Regions from separate parts of the Cupriavidus sp. 09_S30 genome, predicted to be linked through region 1. Evidence: predicted binding sites of a transcription regulator. Region 1 holds the regulator's gene; each other region holds the start of a gene.
What was found. Region 1 encodes LexA, which represses DNA repair genes until DNA is damaged. Its sites were predicted from a motif close to ACTGTATNNNNATACAGT; they were not measured.
Positions count from the first base shown of each region.

Region 1 (5,697 bases):
TGAGCCGGCGTTGAGCTGCTTTGCGCGGCTCCGTGCGCAGCCCGTTTGAGCGCTCGTCGTGGCAGGTGAAATTTTTTGTGGTGAGTACTAGCCATGACGGAAACTTCTCCGTATAATCTTGGTTTTCGCTGATCGCGCAGTAAAACAGATCGGCGGTCGACGGTGGCTGTAGCTCAGTTGGTAGAGTCCAGGATTGTGATTCCTGTCGTCGTGGGTTCGAGTCCCATCAGCCACCCCACAGAATTGCCTTGTAGAGCAGCCACTTGAGAAAGTGGCTGTTTTGCTTTCTGGGCATCCATGCGGTGCCCGAGCCCCACCATACTCCCACGGTGGGAATACTCTCCTCAGAGACCTTCCGCTTAACGACCTTGCCCTGGTCGTAGACACGCGCCGTCACGACCAGATTCGCATGTAGATCCGGCGGGCTTCCTTGCTTGGATTTGTGCGTCGTCGCATGGTCGGCGCGCACCTCTCTTCTCTCTTCTGCGAAACGATTGCTTACACCCGGCGTACAAGCCAGTGCGTATGCTGGAAACAGGCCATTGGCGAGACGGAGAGATCTATGAAGTTCATTCTTGTGATGCTTGCTGCCTCCGCCGCGTTCTTGAGCGGTTGCGTCGTAGCCCCCTATGGGGACGAGCATCATGGCGATCATGCTTACTACGATAGGGACCGCGGGGATCACGGGGATCATGGGGATCGCGACCGGGGTGATCACCGAGACTATGGCGGGGATCATGATCGCGGTGATCGGCATGATCAGTACTGAGTTGACGTAGCCGATCACACAGTCCTTCGCGCCGGTTCTTAAAGCTTGCGGCCAGTAGCTCAACGCCTTCCGCTTCAGATGAGAAGGTCGGGTGGGATGCCGGCCAGCCGAGCACCACAAGATCATGCCTGCATGCGCCTGCCAGTCATGTGTGGGCGTGATTGCAGCGCATTCGAATCCCCCGCCAGGGGTCGTCGACCATCCATTCTGTCCCCCTCGTCGCCCAGATCGATTCTGGCGCCGGGGTATATGTTGTCCAGTGCGAAGCGCCAGCCCACGTTGGGCTCGTTGTGGCGAGTCGCGCGAAAGCCGCAGCCCACGCGTGGCGTCCCTCGGATGAGGCCCATTCCCCCGGCCGGCGGGGCCGACCTCGCCGCCGTGCTAGCATTCCCGGAAAACAAGGAGATGCCAATGGCGAAGATCACGATCACGAAGAAGCAATACCTGCGCAAGCTCAACCGACGACTCGCGAAGGAGGCCGGCGTGCCGGCCGGCGCGGCGTTCGTCTTCTACCCGCTTGGCGCGAAAGCCAAGGCCGCCACCGGCGTAGCCGCGCCGGCGGGCACGGAGCCCGCCGTGTGCGCGATCATGGAAGCTGTGCAGGCCCGCTTAGCCGCCAAGCATGCCGTCGAGGGCGCGATCGAGGGGAACGGCCATGCTGCGCCGCTCGACCATCCGGAGTCTTGGGGCGCTGCGCATGGGCGGCTGGCCGGTGAACATGAGGCTGGCGGCTGAGATTTGCCGTCCTGGCGGTGGCCCGGCGCGCCAGTGCCGAGGGAAGAGGCGCGTCAGGTCACGTGCAGCCGCTGCTTGATCTGGTATTGCGGCAGGTCCCGCTTGACGCTTACCCAGGTCACGCAGTTCCTGCCCTCGCGCTTGGCGGCACAGGGCAGGGTATCCGTGGGGCTCAGCAGGTCTTTCAACGGCTCGCCCGGTCGCAGCGCTGCGACGCAGAAACTGGCCGTCACGCGGCGCGCGCCGGCATGTTTGTCGCCAGTGGCCTGCGTTCAAGCGGGCAGTTTGCCCGGTTCTGATAATTCCAGCATGCGACAGATCGCGGCCATGCTGCCGACCATGGTCCGGCGCTGCGCGCCTTGATAGATGCGCACGCCTTTGCACTGACGAAAGGGGACTGGCTTGACGGGGCGGCGGGTGGAGACCTGATTGGCTTGCGGCATGCTTGCACCTATCGATTGACAATAGTCGAGGGATGGCGCCGGCTTGGCGGGCGCCGTCGGAACGGTGAGGCAAGTGCCGCCGTGCTGCAGACCTGGCGGCGGCGAAAGGAAGCGGTTGGCTAGAAGCCGGCCGGGCGGATCAGCCCCACGGCAATGCCTTCCAGCGAGAACTCTTCCTGTCCAGGCTTGACGACGATGCTCGGGTAATCCGGGTTCTCGGCGATCAGTTCGATGGTGTCGCCCCGTCGCTTGAAGCGCTTGACCGTGACATCCTCGCCCAGTCGCGCCACCACGATCTTGCCGTTGCTGGCCTCGCTGGCGCGCTTGACTGCGAGCAGGTCGCCGTCGAGGATGCCGGCGTCGCGCATGCTGAGACCGCGCACGCGCAGCAGGTAGTCGGGCTGCTCCTCGAAGACCGAGGCGTCGACCTGGTATTGGCGGTCGATGTGTTCGGCAGCAAGGATGGGGCTGCCGGCGGCCACCCGGCCGACCAGCGGCAATGTCAGTTGCATCACGCCGGCCATCGGCAGCGAGAACTGGTCAGGCGGTTCGGAGTCGCTGCGCGAAACCTTGAGCCGGATGCCGCGCGAGGCTCCGGGGGTCAACTCGATCACGCCCTTGCGCGCCAGCGCCCGCAGGTGCTCCTCGGCGGCGTTCGGCGAGGAGAAGCCGAACTCGGCCGCAATTTCGGCACGCGTGGGCGGAAAGCCCGTGTGCCGGATGGTATTGCGGATCAGGTCGAAGATCTGTTGTTGCCGCGGGGTCAGGGTCGCCATGGGATCGTCGGTCGCTGTGTCAGGGGTACTGTATGTTTAAACAGTATGCTGTGATTTTATACAGTATGTGACGAAGTGCAAGTGGTATTTGCGCAGCATGCCCGGATGCGCGGCTCGCCCCGGGCTGCCGCCTTGGACAACTGGCCGGCGCGCGGCGGGCGGTTACAATCGGCATCTTGATCGACCAGTCAGCCCGGGCTCATCCATGTCCAAGCTCCCTCGCATCATCGTGCTCGCCACCGGCGGCACCATCGCCGGCTCTTCCGCGAGCGCGGCGAGCAGCGCGCACTACCAGGCCGCCACGGTGCCGGTGTCGGCGCTGGTGGATGCGGTGCCGGCGCTGCGGTTGGTGGCGCGCGTGGAGGCCGAGCAGGTGGCGCAGATCGACAGCAAGGACATGAGCTTCGGGCTGTGGGCCGCGCTGCAGGCGCGCGTAGCCTTCTGGGCGGCCCAGCCGGATGTGGCGGGCATCGTCATCACGCACGGCACCGACACGCTGGAAGAGACGGCCATGCTGTTGCACTTGTCTTGTGCCGTGGCGATCCCTGTGGTGCTGACGGCGGCAATGCGGCCGTCTACCTCGCTGTCCGCAGATGGTCCCCTTAATCTGCTCGATGCTGTCAGGGTGGCTGCGCATCCGGGTTCGGTGGGGAGGGGCGTGCTGGTCGTGCTGAACCAGCAGATCCATGCGGCGCGCGATGCGGTCAAGACGCACACTTCCGCTGTCGATGCCTTCGCGTCGCCGGCGGGTGGGCCACTGGGCTTCGTGCAGGATGAGCTGGTGTGCTTCACGCGCGCGCCGCTGCGCCTGGTGTCGCAGCCGTGGGTGCTGCCGGCGCGCTGGCCAAGCGTCGAGGTGGTGTCAAGTTACGCTGAGCCCTCGCGGGCGGTGGTGGACGCGCTGGTGACGGCCGGCATCGATGGCTTGGTGGTGGCGGCATCCGGTAACGGCTCCATCCACGAGGCACTGGCGGAGGCACTGGCCGACGCGGTGCGCGCCGGGGTGGCCGTGGTGCGCAGTTCGCGCACCGGGGCGGGGCATGTGTCGATACCGGCGCACCCGAACCCGGCTGCCGGCCTGTTCGTTTCGGCTGGCGACCTGAATCCCTACAAGGCACGCGTGCTGCTGCTGCTCGCGCTCGGCGCCGAGCCGGGGCTTGCCGCCGAGCCGGCGCGCCTGCAGCAGCTGTTCGCGCAGTCGTGACCGTGCTTGCGGCAATTGTTGCTGGCCGGCTATAATGGCAGGCTATCCAACCTTGCCGCACCGGACGTGACGCCCGGGTGGCTCATCCCAAAAGGAGCGTCAATGCGTCATTACGAAATCGTCTTTATCGTCCATCCGGACCAGAGCGAACAAGTGCCGGCCATGATCGAGCGTTACAAGACGCTGGTCACGTCGCAGAACGGCCAGGTTCACCGCGTGGAAGACTGGGGCCGCCGTCAACTGGCCTACATGATCCAGAAGCTGGCCAAGGCTCACTACGTTTGCCTGAACATCGAATGCGGCAAGGAAACCCTGGCCGAGCTCGAGCACGCGTTCAAGTTCAACGATGCCGTGCTGCGTCACCTGATCGTCCAGACCAAGAAGGCCGAGACCGCTCCCTCGCCGATGATGAAGGAAGTGCAGCGCGAAGAAGCCCGCAAGGCCGCGCAACAAAGCAGCGAGACCCCGGCCGCCTGATAGGCGGTGCGGTGCAAGTGTGCTGTCCGGCTGGATCGGCGTGGCTGATCGTGGCAGGACAGGGTGGTGACCAGCAAGGAGGCGCGCGTTGAATCAGTTGCGGCTATCCGCGACCCTAGTCGAACGCGAAGCCCTGCGCTATACGCCGGCCGGCGTGCCTGTCGTGAACTGCATGCTGCAGCACGCGGGCGAGACGGTCGAGGCGCAGACGCCCCGGCAGGTCGAGTTCGCCATCGCGGCGATGGGCATCGGCCAGATCGGCCAGCGCCTGGAGCGCATGCCGCTCGGCACGCTGCTCGACTGCGAAGGCTTTCTGGCCCGCAGGCACCGCAACAGCAAGGCTCTCGTCTTTCACATCACTGGATGTAAAGCATTCGAAAAGGATTGAATCATGGCATTCATCAAACGTGACAACAAGAACAAGAAGCGCTTCCAGCAGCAGAACCCGCTGTTCAAGCGCAAGCGCTTCTGCCGCTTCACCGTGGCTGGCGTGGAACAGATCGACTACAAGGATCTGGACACCCTGAAGGACTTCATCGGCGACAACGGCAAGATCACGCCGGCTCGTCTGACCGGTACCAAGGCGCACTATCAGCGTCAGCTCGATACGGCCATCAAGCGTGCGCGTTTCCTCGCGCTGATGCCGTACACCGACCTGCACAAGAGCTGATCGTTCAGGCCCTAGGTAAAGGAGAAATATACGATGCAAGTCATTCTGCTTGAAAAAGTCGTCAACCTGGGCAACCTGGGTGACATCGTTCGCGTGAAGGACGGTTATGCCCGTAACTTCCTGATCCCGAGCAAGAAGGCCCGCCGCGCTACGCAAACCGCCATCGAAGAATTCGAGGCCAAGCGCGCCGACCTCGAGAAGGCCGCCGCCGAGAAGCTGGCTGCTGCGCAAGCCGAAGGCGAGAAGCTGAACGGCCTGACCATCCAGATCTCCCAGAAGTCGGGTGTGGATGGCCGCCTGTTCGGTTCGGTGACCAACGCCGACATCGCTGAAGCGCTGGCTCCGCAAGGCTTCAAGGTTGAGAAGGCTCAGGTCCGCCTGCCGAACGGCCCGCTGAAGATGGTGGGCGACCACCCGGTCAGCGTTGCGCTGCACACCGACGTGGTGGTCGACGTGACCGTCTCGGTGCTGGGCGAGCAGGTCTAAGATCCGACCAATGCCGGGGCGGCGCCTTCGCGGGCGCGGCGCCGGCCAGGCCAGATCGCAAGAAGGCAGAAGCTGCGGCTTCTGCCTTTTTTCTTGTCCGCCGCGTGGCGGCACCGGTCCCGGTGCGCGCCGCGGGG
Region 1 is NZ_JBXOWI010000001.1:1,155,341-1,161,037, forward strand. Features, by position in the region: gene AC1Z3O_RS05390 (hypothetical protein) at 1-14, shown strand, start outside; tRNA gene AC1Z3O_RS05395 (tRNA-His) at 163-238, shown strand; gene AC1Z3O_RS05400 (hypothetical protein) at 227-787, opposite strand; gene AC1Z3O_RS05405 (hypothetical protein) at 1,181-1,504, shown strand; gene AC1Z3O_RS05410 (hypothetical protein) at 1,558-1,692, opposite strand; gene AC1Z3O_RS05415 (hypothetical protein) at 1,777-1,947, opposite strand; gene lexA (transcriptional repressor LexA) at 2,067-2,723, opposite strand; gene AC1Z3O_RS05425 (asparaginase) at 2,929-3,927, shown strand; gene rpsF (30S ribosomal protein S6) at 4,030-4,404, shown strand; gene priB (primosomal replication protein N) at 4,493-4,792, shown strand; gene rpsR (30S ribosomal protein S18) at 4,796-5,074, shown strand; gene rplI (50S ribosomal protein L9) at 5,108-5,560, shown strand.

Region 2 (5,697 bases), 680 kb from region 1:
GCGGTCGTACGCCCTGATCGCACCGTGCTTCACGATGGCCCCCTCGAAGCGCTTGACGACATCGTGCGCGAGTCGCTTGCGCTACTGGGAGTGGGCAGCCAGCTGCCAGAAGGCTTGCGTCCGGCGTTGGACACCTCCGGCTGACATCAACTTGCCGGATCACTCCGGGCTCCGACTATCAACGCATTACAACTACTACATTGGGAGACAAGAAAGTGAGAATTCGTTCAGTCATGTCCGCGGTACTCGCGCTAGGCGCAGTACCCGCATCGGCGCAGTCCAGTGTTACGCTATACGGTGTAGTTGATACCAACGTCGAGTATGTCAATCGGGTCGGCACGGTGCCGTTGCCGACGAACCTTTACAACTCAGGGCAAGGACATAGCGTTGTCCGCATGAACTCTGGCGGCGTTGCTGGCTCACGTTGGGGGCTACGGGGGGAGGAAGATCTGGGTGGGGGGCTGAAGTCGCTTTTCGTACTAGAGAGCGGGTTCCAGGCCGATACCGGCGCCTTGGAGTTGCCGAGCACACTCTTTGATCGACAGGCCTACGTCGGGCTGCGCAGCAATCGTTTCGGCCAACTAACCTTCGGGCGACAGTACACGTCCCTCTTCTTGGGATTGGCTAATTTCATGCCTGCGGGCTACGCAGTTCAGTATGAACCGATCGCAGTCATAGCCGGTCCGAACTTCCGGGAGAACAATACAGTCCAGTACGCGGCCGCAGCAGGACCATTGACAGCGATTGCTCATTGGTCCTTCGGTGTTGGCTTATCTTTGCCTCCTACGAGTCCGTTTGCACAGCAAGTCATGGTCGGTGGCAATGGCGAGATGCCGGGGCGGTTCCGCGATGACACTGGGTATGGTGCAGCACTGATATATATGCCTGGCGCTTTCGGCTTCACTGTGGACTACGATCAGTACAACCCGTCGATCGCTCAGGGCAGTGGTACCAATAAGCGCGCAGCGGCCGCGGCCAGCTATACGTTCGATGGCAAGGCTAAGGTAATGGGTGGGTATCGTTGGGGGCAAAACAAGGATCAGAATGGCTTGACAGTCCTGCGCGATGACTACTACTGGTTGGGCGCAAATTACCAATTGACTCCAGTCGTCGAGCTGACGCTTGAGTATGACTACGAGAAAGTCCGGACCCTGAACGGCAATGCTGCCGTCGCGAATCCATGGCAACTGATTTTCATGACGAGATATAGCTTGGGCAAGAGGACGGATCTGTATCTGTCCACGGCTTATGCGCGGAACGCCGGATTGATGCTCGAATCAGCGGCGTCTGGCTTTGCGGCAAGCCTTTTTCTGAATAATAGTTACGCGCCAGGGGTCGGGCAGACGTCGATGGTCGGCGTTGCAGCAGGGATTCGCCATATCTTCTGATACGTCTCGACGCTGAGAGCCGAATGTTCCGACTTCCGGTGCCTGTCCGAGTCGCTTTTGACTTTTGTGATGAAGGGGCCATGGTGAAACCAGCGTGGCTATCCCTTACGCCTTCATCATGAGCCCGGGTGCAGGTGTGCGACGATATGCATCCGTTGTCAGTGCCCGAGCTCGATGATCGATAGATTGCGGGGCGTGCGGGCCGAAAGCGCATCGAGGGGGAGCGGCATACGATGCGATCCGTGGACGCGCGTGTATCCGAGGCATCCGTCCTCACGACGATTCTTCCGAATGTTCGAATGGGGAAGAAGAAGCCAGTGCATCGGGTTACGGACACACCGCCAGCGGTGGCCGCTCGGCCGTCGCGTAACGCCGGGCAGCGTCGGCTTCGACGCCGATTCCGCGCAGCACCGGCTCGGCGGTATCGCTGCCCGTCCCGCCAGGTCCGATGCCCTCCTAGCACCAAGAAGGTCGAAGCCTGTACGGCGCCCGCGATGAGGGCGATCGCCGAGGGCTCGGACGGCACTGATTCTGCGCAAGGCCGCCACGCACGTCACGCATGGTCGGGCCCGTCCACATGTCATGCAACGCCTGGTGGCTGATGGCAAAGGGGCAGAGGAAGCGCCTCCCAGTGGGGCTCGTCATGGGCGCGGATGCCGTTGGCCAGGCGCTGTGCGGGGTCAGTTACATTTGCGAAGCTCGCGACTACGCGCCCATGAATTTCTTCTGTCATCCGTGCAGCGACGCTCTCAAATAGCGCCTCGGGCGATGGGACGTTGTTATAGACCGTTTCGCGCGCGATGTTGGCCGCCTGCGCAAGCGCCTGCCTCTTACCCGTCTCGGCGAACAACTCAAATGCGGCCCGCTGGACGCGGGAATTGATCGTAAGAGTGGCTCCATGGCTGAAATCCTTCGTGTGAAGCCCTCAACTGAACACCATTGCTCAAATGGCATCAATTGGCCACTATGCGCCCGAGAATACGGCCGTCCATGGCTTTCCTGGTTGGAGAATCGATTTGTCTACGGCCGCCTCTTGCCGTACAGCTTTTCCTCCGGGCAGTGGAACACCTCCAGCGACCAAAAATTCGAGGCGGTAGCCAACTGCCGCGCACAGGTCATTCGCGTCACCGCCTACATGGCTAGCGAGCAAGCAGCTGAACTAGTGGACAGACTTGCGAACGGCGATGACATCAAGACGATCAGCCGCTCGCTTGGGCTCGCGCTGTCAGATTCGCTCGATAAACGTATCGGCGTCATGACGGTGGTGGTGGTGCTCCTGGGCTGGCGCGCCGGAATCATTGTCGGGACCATCGTGCCGCTGACCATCCTGAGCGGAAATATTCGCTATTTGTGTCACGACTTTTCACGAATTCTGTCGCCAGTCGCAGGAATTGTGTCACTCGACAACAGGGGCCTTGAAATCCGCCGCGTACTGTATATATTTACAGGTACTGTATGGATATACATGTGCGAGGCTGTCATGGAACACCTGGTCCGCGTGCAGAACGAGTACGACCGTCAAGTCCTGGCCTGGCTGCGCCAGCGCATCGGTGACGCCGCGCTGGCGGACGCAGCGCGGCGGCTGGCGGGCGAAGGCAAGCCCAAGCCCTATCTGTCCAGCATCTGCCGCGCGCTCTCCATCCGCCCGCCCTCCCGCGTGGCCATGCGCGCCGAGGCGCGCCGCGCGGACCGTGCCGTGGGCGACCGCTATCTGGCCCGCATCCGCCTGATCCTCAATAGCCACGAACGCCCGGCCCACTGAGTGCCAGCCGGGCGCTGCCATTCAGCCCGGCAGCGATTCCACCGCGCGCAGGGCCTGTTCGACGGCCGCCACCAGCGACGGACTGCCGGCACTGTCCGCCCCGGCGATGGCGACATTGCCAGCGCTGGCGCGCGCCGCGGCCAGCGCCGCTGCCGCGCCTGCGGCGTCATCGTCGATGTCCGAGGACCGGTAGCTGTAGCCATGCGACCAGCGGTTGACGGTAATGGCGCGGATCAGCCGCTCTGAGTCGGCACCGGCCGGCGCGAGCAGGCGGTCGAGCTGCGTGCGGATGCCGCGCTCCAGTTCGGCGAACGGCGTGCCCAGCAGCAGCGCCCGGCCCGCGCGGAAGCGCTCGCGTGCATGCATGCCGCTATCGGGCACGGTGGGCACATACAGCATGTGCAACACCACCGGGTCGTCGGCGCGCGCGCCCTCGCCGGCTTCCAGCCACAGGTCGCTGTAGGCCATGGTCGGCGCGTGGATGCGGCCGGCGCCCAGGGTCTCGAAGGCGCGCCAGTTGTCCAGCGCCACCTTGGTGTAGATCAGCGGCGCCTTCACCTCGTCGCGCAGCGCCTGCCGCTGGGCCTGCGGCAGGCCCGGCATCAGGAACGGCACCATCATGTTGTAGCCGGCCAGCACGACGTGGCGGGCCTCCACGCGGTGCAGGTTGCCGCGCCAGCCGTAGGTAACCCGCGCGATGTGCGGGCCGGGCTCGACGGCAACCGCCGTGCTGTTCAGGCGCAGCCGCACGCGGGCGCCGTCGCGGTCGAGCTGGGCGTAGTCGAAGCGGGCCTGCCCGCCTGCGCCGGCGGGCGTTGCCGACTGCCCCGCCCGATCCACGGCCGGGATCAGCATCTGCACCAGCCGCCGCGCGAGGGTGGCATTGCCATCGGCGAAGCGCAGCAACGAGGCCGGCGACTTGCCCAGGCGTGGATCGAGCGGGACGGGCGGCATGCCTGCGCCGGCCGGCAGCCCGATGGCGATGGCGTCCCATACCGAAATGCCGTCGGCGTCCAGCGCATAGCTGTCATTGCTGCGGCTGCGCAGGAAGCGCACGCCCGCCAGCCCCAGGCCGGCCTTGTCGCGCAGGAACACCGCATAGCGGGTGCGCCGCAGGTAGGCGGCGCGCGCCTGCGCGTCCATGCCCGCCAGGTAGTCCGTGTTGCCCTGGGCCAGCTTCGCCAGCGCCTCGCGTTCGGCGGCGGGCAGCGGAGCCGCGGCCAGGAAGCGGCGCACGGCCTCGGGCGACGGCGCGCGCCCGGCGCCCAGGGATCCACCGAGGGACTCCCCGAAGGGGTCGCCAGGGACGAGGCGGTCGGTGCCGAAATGCTCGCGGTCGAAGAAGACTGCCCGTCCGAGCCCGGGGGCGCCATGGGAGGGCGCGGCCGGCGAGCCGCGCTCCGCCAGCCCGATGCCGTCCAGCAGCGTGCGCAGCGGCGCGCTGTCCGCCGCCCCGGCCGGCATCTCGGCGCTGCCGCCGTAGGTGACGAGCTTGCGGCCACGCACGGTGAATTCATTGCGACGGGCGTGGCCGCCGAAGTCGTCGTGGTTGTCGAGGATGAGGATGCGCGCCTCGCGGCCGTAGCGGCGCTGGTAGAACCACGCCGCGGCCAGTCCGCTGATGCCGCTGCCTACCACCACCAGGTCGAACGCCTCGCGCGCCATCACGCTGGGATATTGCACGCCTTCGCGGGCCAGGCTGTGCGCCAGCGTGTAGCTGCCTGGCTGGTTGCCGCGCAGCCCGGTCAGCGCCGGTGGGTAGATGGCGCCGGCCGTCGCCTGTCCTGCCTCCGCCGCGCGCAGCCAGCCGGGGGTCAGGCTCGCGCCCACCGCGAGCGCGGCGCCGTTGAGGAAGTCTCTTCGTGTAATGGTCATGGATCGGCGCCCGGTTCAGCGACTGGCCTCGGCTTCCAGGCGGATGCCCATCGCCGCGCGGCGCGCCGCGACATCGCTGTCGCGCACGGCGGCGGCGCGGTTGCCCCAGCCGCCGCGCACGAAGCTCAAGACGTCCGCCAGTTCCTGGTCGTTCAGGGCCCAGCCGTAGCCGGGCATGTGATAGTCGGTCGCCGCGGTGTCGACAGCCGCAGTCACGGCGCCGCCCAGCAGCAGGTTGATCAGCGAGGCCGGATCGGGGTCAAGCACCGCGGGGTTGCCCGCCAGCGGCGGGAACACACGGGCAAAGCCCTTGCCGCCCGCGCCATGGCACGGCATGCAGTACTGCGCGTAGAGCCGCGCACCCACCGCGTCGAAGCGACCCAGCTGCAATTGCTGCGCCGTGGCTGCGTCGTAGCGGAACGCCGAGGCCTCGCCGCGCGCGGGCGCCAGGCTCTTCAGATAGGCCGCCACCGCGTCCAGGTCCTGCGGGGTCATGAATTGCGTGGAGGCGGCGATCACGCCCGACATCGGGCCGAAGGACGTCGCATGCACGTTGCGGCCGGTGCGCAGGTACTCCGCCACCTCGGCACGCGACCAGTTGCCCAGCCCGGTGAGCTTGTCGCCGCTGAGATTGCCGGCCGACCAGCCCTCCACATTGGCCCCCGAGAGGAA
Region 2 is NZ_JBXOWI010000001.1:1,834,073-1,839,769, reverse strand. Features, by position in the region: gene AC1Z3O_RS08845 (bifunctional 3-(3-hydroxy-phenyl)propionate/3-hydroxycinnamic acid hydroxylase) at 1-144, shown strand, start outside; gene AC1Z3O_RS08840 (porin) at 234-1,388, shown strand; gene AC1Z3O_RS08835 (TetR/AcrR family transcriptional regulator) at 1,969-2,238, opposite strand; gene AC1Z3O_RS08830 (CppA family protein) at 2,869-3,150, shown strand; gene AC1Z3O_RS08825 (NAD(P)-binding protein) at 3,172-5,025, opposite strand; gene AC1Z3O_RS08820 (cytochrome c) at 5,041-5,697, opposite strand, start outside.
Region 2: a site for LexA is predicted at 2,820-2,837, ahead of AC1Z3O_RS08830 (CppA family protein). Genes of this name have one in related genera too.

Region 3 (5,697 bases), 2.4 Mb from region 1:
CACGCCGAGGCAAAGACGAAGCCGACAAGAAGCGCCAACACGGTTGGCCAAGCACGAGGTCTTGACCCCCTCTCCCCTCATGGGGAGAGGGCCGGGGTGAGGGGTGGTCTAGCAAGGCACCACAAACATCGAAGCCGTCGGTGTTGTCCAACACGCCGTGGCCAAGACGAAGCCGACAAGATGCGCCAACACCGTCGGTCAAGCATAGTGTCTTGGCTCCCTCTCCCCTCATGGGGAGAGGGTTGGGGTGAGGGGTGGTCCAGCAAGGCGCCACAAACATCGAAGCCCTCGGTGTTATCCAGCCCGCCGAGGCAAAGGCGAAGCCCCCGGTTGTGTCCAGCACGTCGCCTTTCGCAAGCGCCCGCCCTCTCCCCCGGCCCCTCTCCCGCAAGCGGGAGAGGGGAGACAACAAGCGCCTCCCTCCCCCTCAACGCCACATCTTCCGCATCCGCGCCGCCAGGTCCACCGCCGGCAAGGTCGCCCGCGCCGGTGCCGCCTCCACCGGCGGGGGCGGCGGCCAGGCGTGGCTGTGGAAGTTGCCCATCACGCGGTTAGGCAGGAAGCGCGTGCGCGAGGCATACACGTGGCGGTCGCCGTAGCCGGGCTGCTGGTGCACGTAGAAGCGCTGCGGCACGACCACGTCGAGGTGGTCGCGCGCCCGCGTCATCGCCACATAGAGCAGGCGGCGTTCTTCCTCGATCTCTTCGGTGGTGCCGGTGGCCAGGTCCGACGGCAGGCAGCCGTCCACCGCATTGAGCAGGTAGACCGCCTTCCACTCCTGGCCCTTGGCAGAGTGGATGGTGGACAGGATCAGGTAGTCCTCGTCGCGCAGCGGCACGCCGGACTCGTCGCTGGAGGCATCGGGCGGGTCCAGCGTCAGCTCGGTCAGGAAGCGCTCGCGCGAGGCATAGGTGGCGGCGATGCGCTCCAGTTGCTGCAGGTCGGCCTGGCGCGCGGCGGCATCATCGTGCATGCGTTCCAGGTGGGGCTGGTACCAGGCCACCACCTGTTCGAACTCCGCGGGCCAGGCCGAGGCCGGTGCCAGCAGCGCGCGCGCCAGTGCCAGCAGGTCTTCCCAGGCGGGCGCGGCAGCGGGCGGCGGCGCAAAGGACTCCAGCGCGAAGAGCGGCTCGGTGGCGATCGCGATGGCATCGAGCGCGCGCCCGGCGGTCTTGGGGCCGAAGCCGGGCAGCAGCTGCAGCGCGCGAAAGCCGGCGATGCGGTCGCGCGGATTCTGCAGCCAGCGCAGCACGGCCAGCACGTCCTTGACGTGGCCCGACTCCAGGAACTTGAGCCCCCCGAACTTCACGAAGGGAATATTGCGCCGGGTCAGCTCGATCTCCAGCTGGGCGCTGTGGTCGGCCGCGCGGAACAGCACTGCCTGCGAGAGCAGCGCCAGGCCTGCCTCGCGCCGCGCCAGCACCTGCTCGACCACATAGCGGGCCTGCTCGGCCTCGTCGGCCACCACCACCACGCCCGGCTTTTCGGCCGAGGCGCGTTCCGACCACAGTTCCTTGCTGTAGCGCTCGGCGGCCTGGGCGATCACGGCATTGGCCGCGGCCAGGATGGGCTGGGTGGAGCGGTAGTTGCGCTCCAGCGTGACGCGCGCTGCGGGCGGGGTGAAGCGGTCGGGAAAGTCGAGGATGTTGCGCACGGTGGCGCCGCGGAAGGCGTAGATCGACTGCGCATCGTCGCCGACCACGGTCAGGCCGCGCCCGTCCGGCTTGAGCGCCAGCAGGACGGCGGCCTGCAGCGCGTTGGTGTCCTGGTACTCGTCGACCAGCACATGGTCGAAGCGCGCGCCCATGTCGGCCGCCAGCGCCGGTTCGGCGAGCGCCTGCGCCCAGTAGAGCAGCAGGTCGTCGTAGTCGAGTACCTGCTGTTCCTGCTTGGCGTCGACGTAGGCCGCGAACAGCTTGCGCAAGGCGTCTTCCCACATCGCATAGCGCGGGAACTGGCGCTTGAGCACCTCGTCCAGCGGCGCCTGCGTGTTGACCACGCGCGAGTAGATGGCCAGGCAGGTCTCCTTGCGCGGGAAGCGCGTGCCCTGCTCGGACAGGCCGAGGTCGTGGCGCACCATGTGCATCAGGTCGGCGGCGTCGCCGCGGTCGCTGATGGTGAAGGCCGGCGAGAGGCCGAGCGTTTCGGCGTACTCGCGCAGCAGGCGCGCGCCGATGGCGTGGAAGGTGCCCGCCCACTGCAGCGCCGCGCGGCCGGCACCGCTGCCGCCTACCGCGCGGTCGACGATGCGCTCCACGCGCCGGCCCATCTCGGCGGCGGCGCGGCGCGAGAAGGTCAGCAGCAGGATGCGGCGCGGATCGGCACCGGACAGCACCAGGTGGGCGACGCGGTGCGCCAGCGTGTTGGTCTTGCCCGAGCCGGCGCCGGCGATGATCAGCAGCGGCCGCGCGCCATCGTGCTCGGCCGCGGCGCGTTGTTCGGGGTTCAGGCCCGCCAGGTGGGCGGGCGGCGCGGGGCGCGCGTCGGCGGCGGGTGTGGCGGACGAGGCGGCTGGGAGGTCGAGTTCCGGAGACACGGGCATGGTGAAGGCGGGCTGGCGCTAACTGTATATCCATACAGCATGCGCGCGCAAGCCGGCCCGCCAGGATCCGCCCGGCATGCGGCGCCGACGCCGCCGCGCCGTGGCGCGGCAACAAAAAAGCCGCCCGGGTGGGCGGCTTGCGTGGGCTGGTCGGAGAGCCGCTCAGGCGGACTTGGCCAGCGCGCCGTCCAGCAGCTTGTGCAGCGCATCCCACTCGGGCTCGCCCACATAGCGCTTCAGGATGCGGCCATCCTTGTCGACGACGAAGGTGGTCGGGGTCAGCTGCACGTCGCCGAAGGCCTTGGCGGCGGTGCCGTTGGAATCCATCGCTACCTTGAAGGGGAGCTGGCGGGTTTGCGCATAGTTCATCACGTACATCGGTGGGTCATAGCTCATCGCCACGGCGACGAATTCCAGGCCCTTGTCCTTGAACTGCTGGTAGGTCCGCACCATGTCGGGCATTTCCTTGACGCAGGTGGCGCAACTGGTGGCCCAGAAGTTGATCAAGTAGACCTTGCCCTTGAGGTCGGCGGTGCTGACTTTCTCGCCGGACAGCAGCGTGAAGGTGGCCGCCGGCACGGTATTGGCGGGCGCGATGGCGCGGTAGCCGAACCAGCCCAGCAGGGCCAGCACCAGCAGGGTGGCAATCAGCGGCCAGCGCTTGCGCGCGGCGGGCGAGGCGGCAGGAGAGGCAGGCATCGTCATGGTCGTGCGGTACATCGGAATGTGGGGGGCCGGGGCGCGCGGGCGGTGCCGCCGGCCTCGATCAACAGACATTCTAATGCCTTGCGCCCGCGACTGCCGGTGAGCGCCGGCAGGGGGGCGGTCCTGCGGCAATCTGACACAGGACCTGCGCGGACTGTCCGGCTGCGCCGGGAAGGCGCGGCTACCTCGGCGCGGCTACCGCGGTGCGGCCAGCGCGGCACGTGCCTCGTCCAGCCGCTGATCCAGGTAGGCGCCGTAGAAATCGGCCTGCATGCCGCGCAAGGGCGGCGCGGCGTCGTGCCCCCGTGCGTCGAGGAACAGCACCGTGGGGGCGAATGCCTGCCCGCGCGCGCGGGCCCAGGCGCGCGCGGTGGTCTGCTTGCCGTCGGCGCCACGCAGCGGCGTGTCGGCGGCAATGTCCAACTCGCGCGCGGTGATCTGGCCGGCGGCCGCCATCGGGCCCAGGTAATTTCGCCGCACGGCCTCGCAATAGCTGCAGTCCGGCAGCGACAGCAGCAGCACCAGCGGCTGGCCGCGTCGGCCGGCTTCCCGGCCGTGCTCGCCCAGGTCGGTGGCGGCGGGCAGCGGGGTGGCCGCCATGGCCGCCATGGACGTGACTGCCGCGCAGGCAGCCAGCGCCAGGCTTGCCAGCGGGGCCAGCCACCGGCGCAGCGCCGATCGCCGGCGCAAGTGCAGCGAGGGGCGGGCGGCGCGGAGAGAAATTGGAGCAGCGGCTGGCATGGGCAGGCCTGGGTCGGGTTGCGCGCGATGGCAGGCAATCCCGGATAATAGCCGCTTGCGCCGCCCCGCGTAGCGCCAGCGGCCATCCACCCAACCCCGACTCCGCCACCCTGCCAAGATGCCCCGCCCTCGCCGAAACGCCTACCTGCCGCTGGCCGCGCTGGTGCTTTTCATTGCAGCCTGTTCGCCGCGCTACGACTGGCGCACGGTACTGTCGAATGAAGGCGGCTACGCCGCGCTCTACCCGGGCAAGCCCAGTGTCGCCGCCCGCGAGGTGGCCATCGCGGGCCGCCACCTGCCGATGACGATGGAGGCAGCGCGGGTGGACGACACGCTGTTCGCCGTGGGGGTGCTGACCTTGCCGGACGACGACGCCGCCCAGCGCAGCGAGGCGCTCGCCGCCATGCAGGCGGGCCTGCTTGCCAATCTGGGCGTGCATTCCGGCGAGGCGCCGCGTGCCCGCCGGGTCAAGGTGATGTCGGCGGCCCAGCCGCCGGTGGCGCTGGAAGGCGTGGAACTGGAGGTTGCGGCAGTGTCGCCGCAGGACCAATCGCCGCGGCGCTTGACCGCGCGCCTGGTCGCCTCGGGCAGGCACGTCTACCAGGCGGTGGTGCTGGAGGCGGGCGATGCCGCGCGCGACCGGCGCCAGTCCGAGCAGGTGGCCCAATTCCTCGATGGCTTCCATCCGTTCTGAGCGCGGCACCGTGCGCGGGCGTGGAAGCCTGAGAACCGATCATTGAGATCATTGAACAAGCAAGGAGCAATGCAATGCGTGTGGAAATCTGGCTGGCATATTTCGCGGCCTGCTGGCTGATCGCCCTGTCACCGGGCTCCGGGGCGGTGCTGTCGATGAGCCACGGCCTTTCCTATGGCCTGCGCAAGACCAGCACGACCATCTTCGGCCTGCAGGCGGGGCTGGTGATCATCCTGCTGGTGGCCGGCGGCGGGCTGGGGGCGCTGCTGATCGCCTCCGAGCATGCCTTCGCCGTGGTCAAGACCGTTGGTGCGCTGTACCTGATCTACCTGGGCATCCAGCAATGGCGTGCCAAGGTGGATGCCGCGCCGGAAGAGGGCGAGGGCCGGGCGCGCGCCGCCGTGATGAGCCCGCGCCGGCGTTTCGCCACCGGCCTGCTGACCAATGTGACCAACCCGAAGGGCATCATCTTCATGGTCGCGGTCTTGCCGCAGTTCATCGATCCGACCCACGCGCTGGCGCCACAGCTGGCAGTCCTGGCCGTCACCATGTGCGCGGTCGACCTGATCGTGATGCATGGCTATGCCCTGCTGGCGTCGCGCATGCAAGGGCTGTTCCGTAATGTCCGCGCGGTGCGCTGGCAAAACCGCTTCTTCGGCAGCGTGCTGATGGCGGTCGGCGCGGCGCTGTTCTTCGTGCGGCGCCATCCTGCCAGCTGAGCGCCATCCAGCGCCACCCGAGGCGGGGCCGGGCCTGGCGCAGACTGGCGGGCCACGGCCGGGTTTGCTTCAATGAACGGGTCAGCTTCCTTCCGGAGAGTCCAGATGTCCCGCTTCCCGCTGCCGCGCGTCAGGCCGGTCCATACCGTGCCGCCGATCGAGGATCCGCCTCCGCCCGGCATCCCGCCCGATCTGCCGCCGATCGAGGAGCCTCCGTCGCCGCCCGTGGAGCCGCCGGAGGCGGCGCCCGCCGCCTGACGGGCCCGGGCAACCGCCAGCCCGTTCAGGACGAACGC
Region 3 is NZ_JBXOWI010000001.1:3,510,380-3,516,076, reverse strand. Features, by position in the region: gene AC1Z3O_RS16465 (ATP-dependent helicase) at 428-2,542, opposite strand; gene AC1Z3O_RS16460 (TlpA disulfide reductase family protein) at 2,705-3,247, opposite strand; gene AC1Z3O_RS16455 (thioredoxin domain-containing protein) at 3,443-3,988, opposite strand; gene AC1Z3O_RS16450 (hypothetical protein) at 4,107-4,682, shown strand; gene AC1Z3O_RS16445 (LysE family transporter) at 4,757-5,401, shown strand; gene AC1Z3O_RS16440 (hypothetical protein) at 5,507-5,659, shown strand; gene AC1Z3O_RS16435 (YifB family Mg chelatase-like AAA ATPase) at 5,685-5,697, opposite strand, start outside.
Region 3: a site for LexA is predicted at 2,564-2,581, ahead of AC1Z3O_RS16465 (ATP-dependent helicase). Genes of this name have one in related genera too.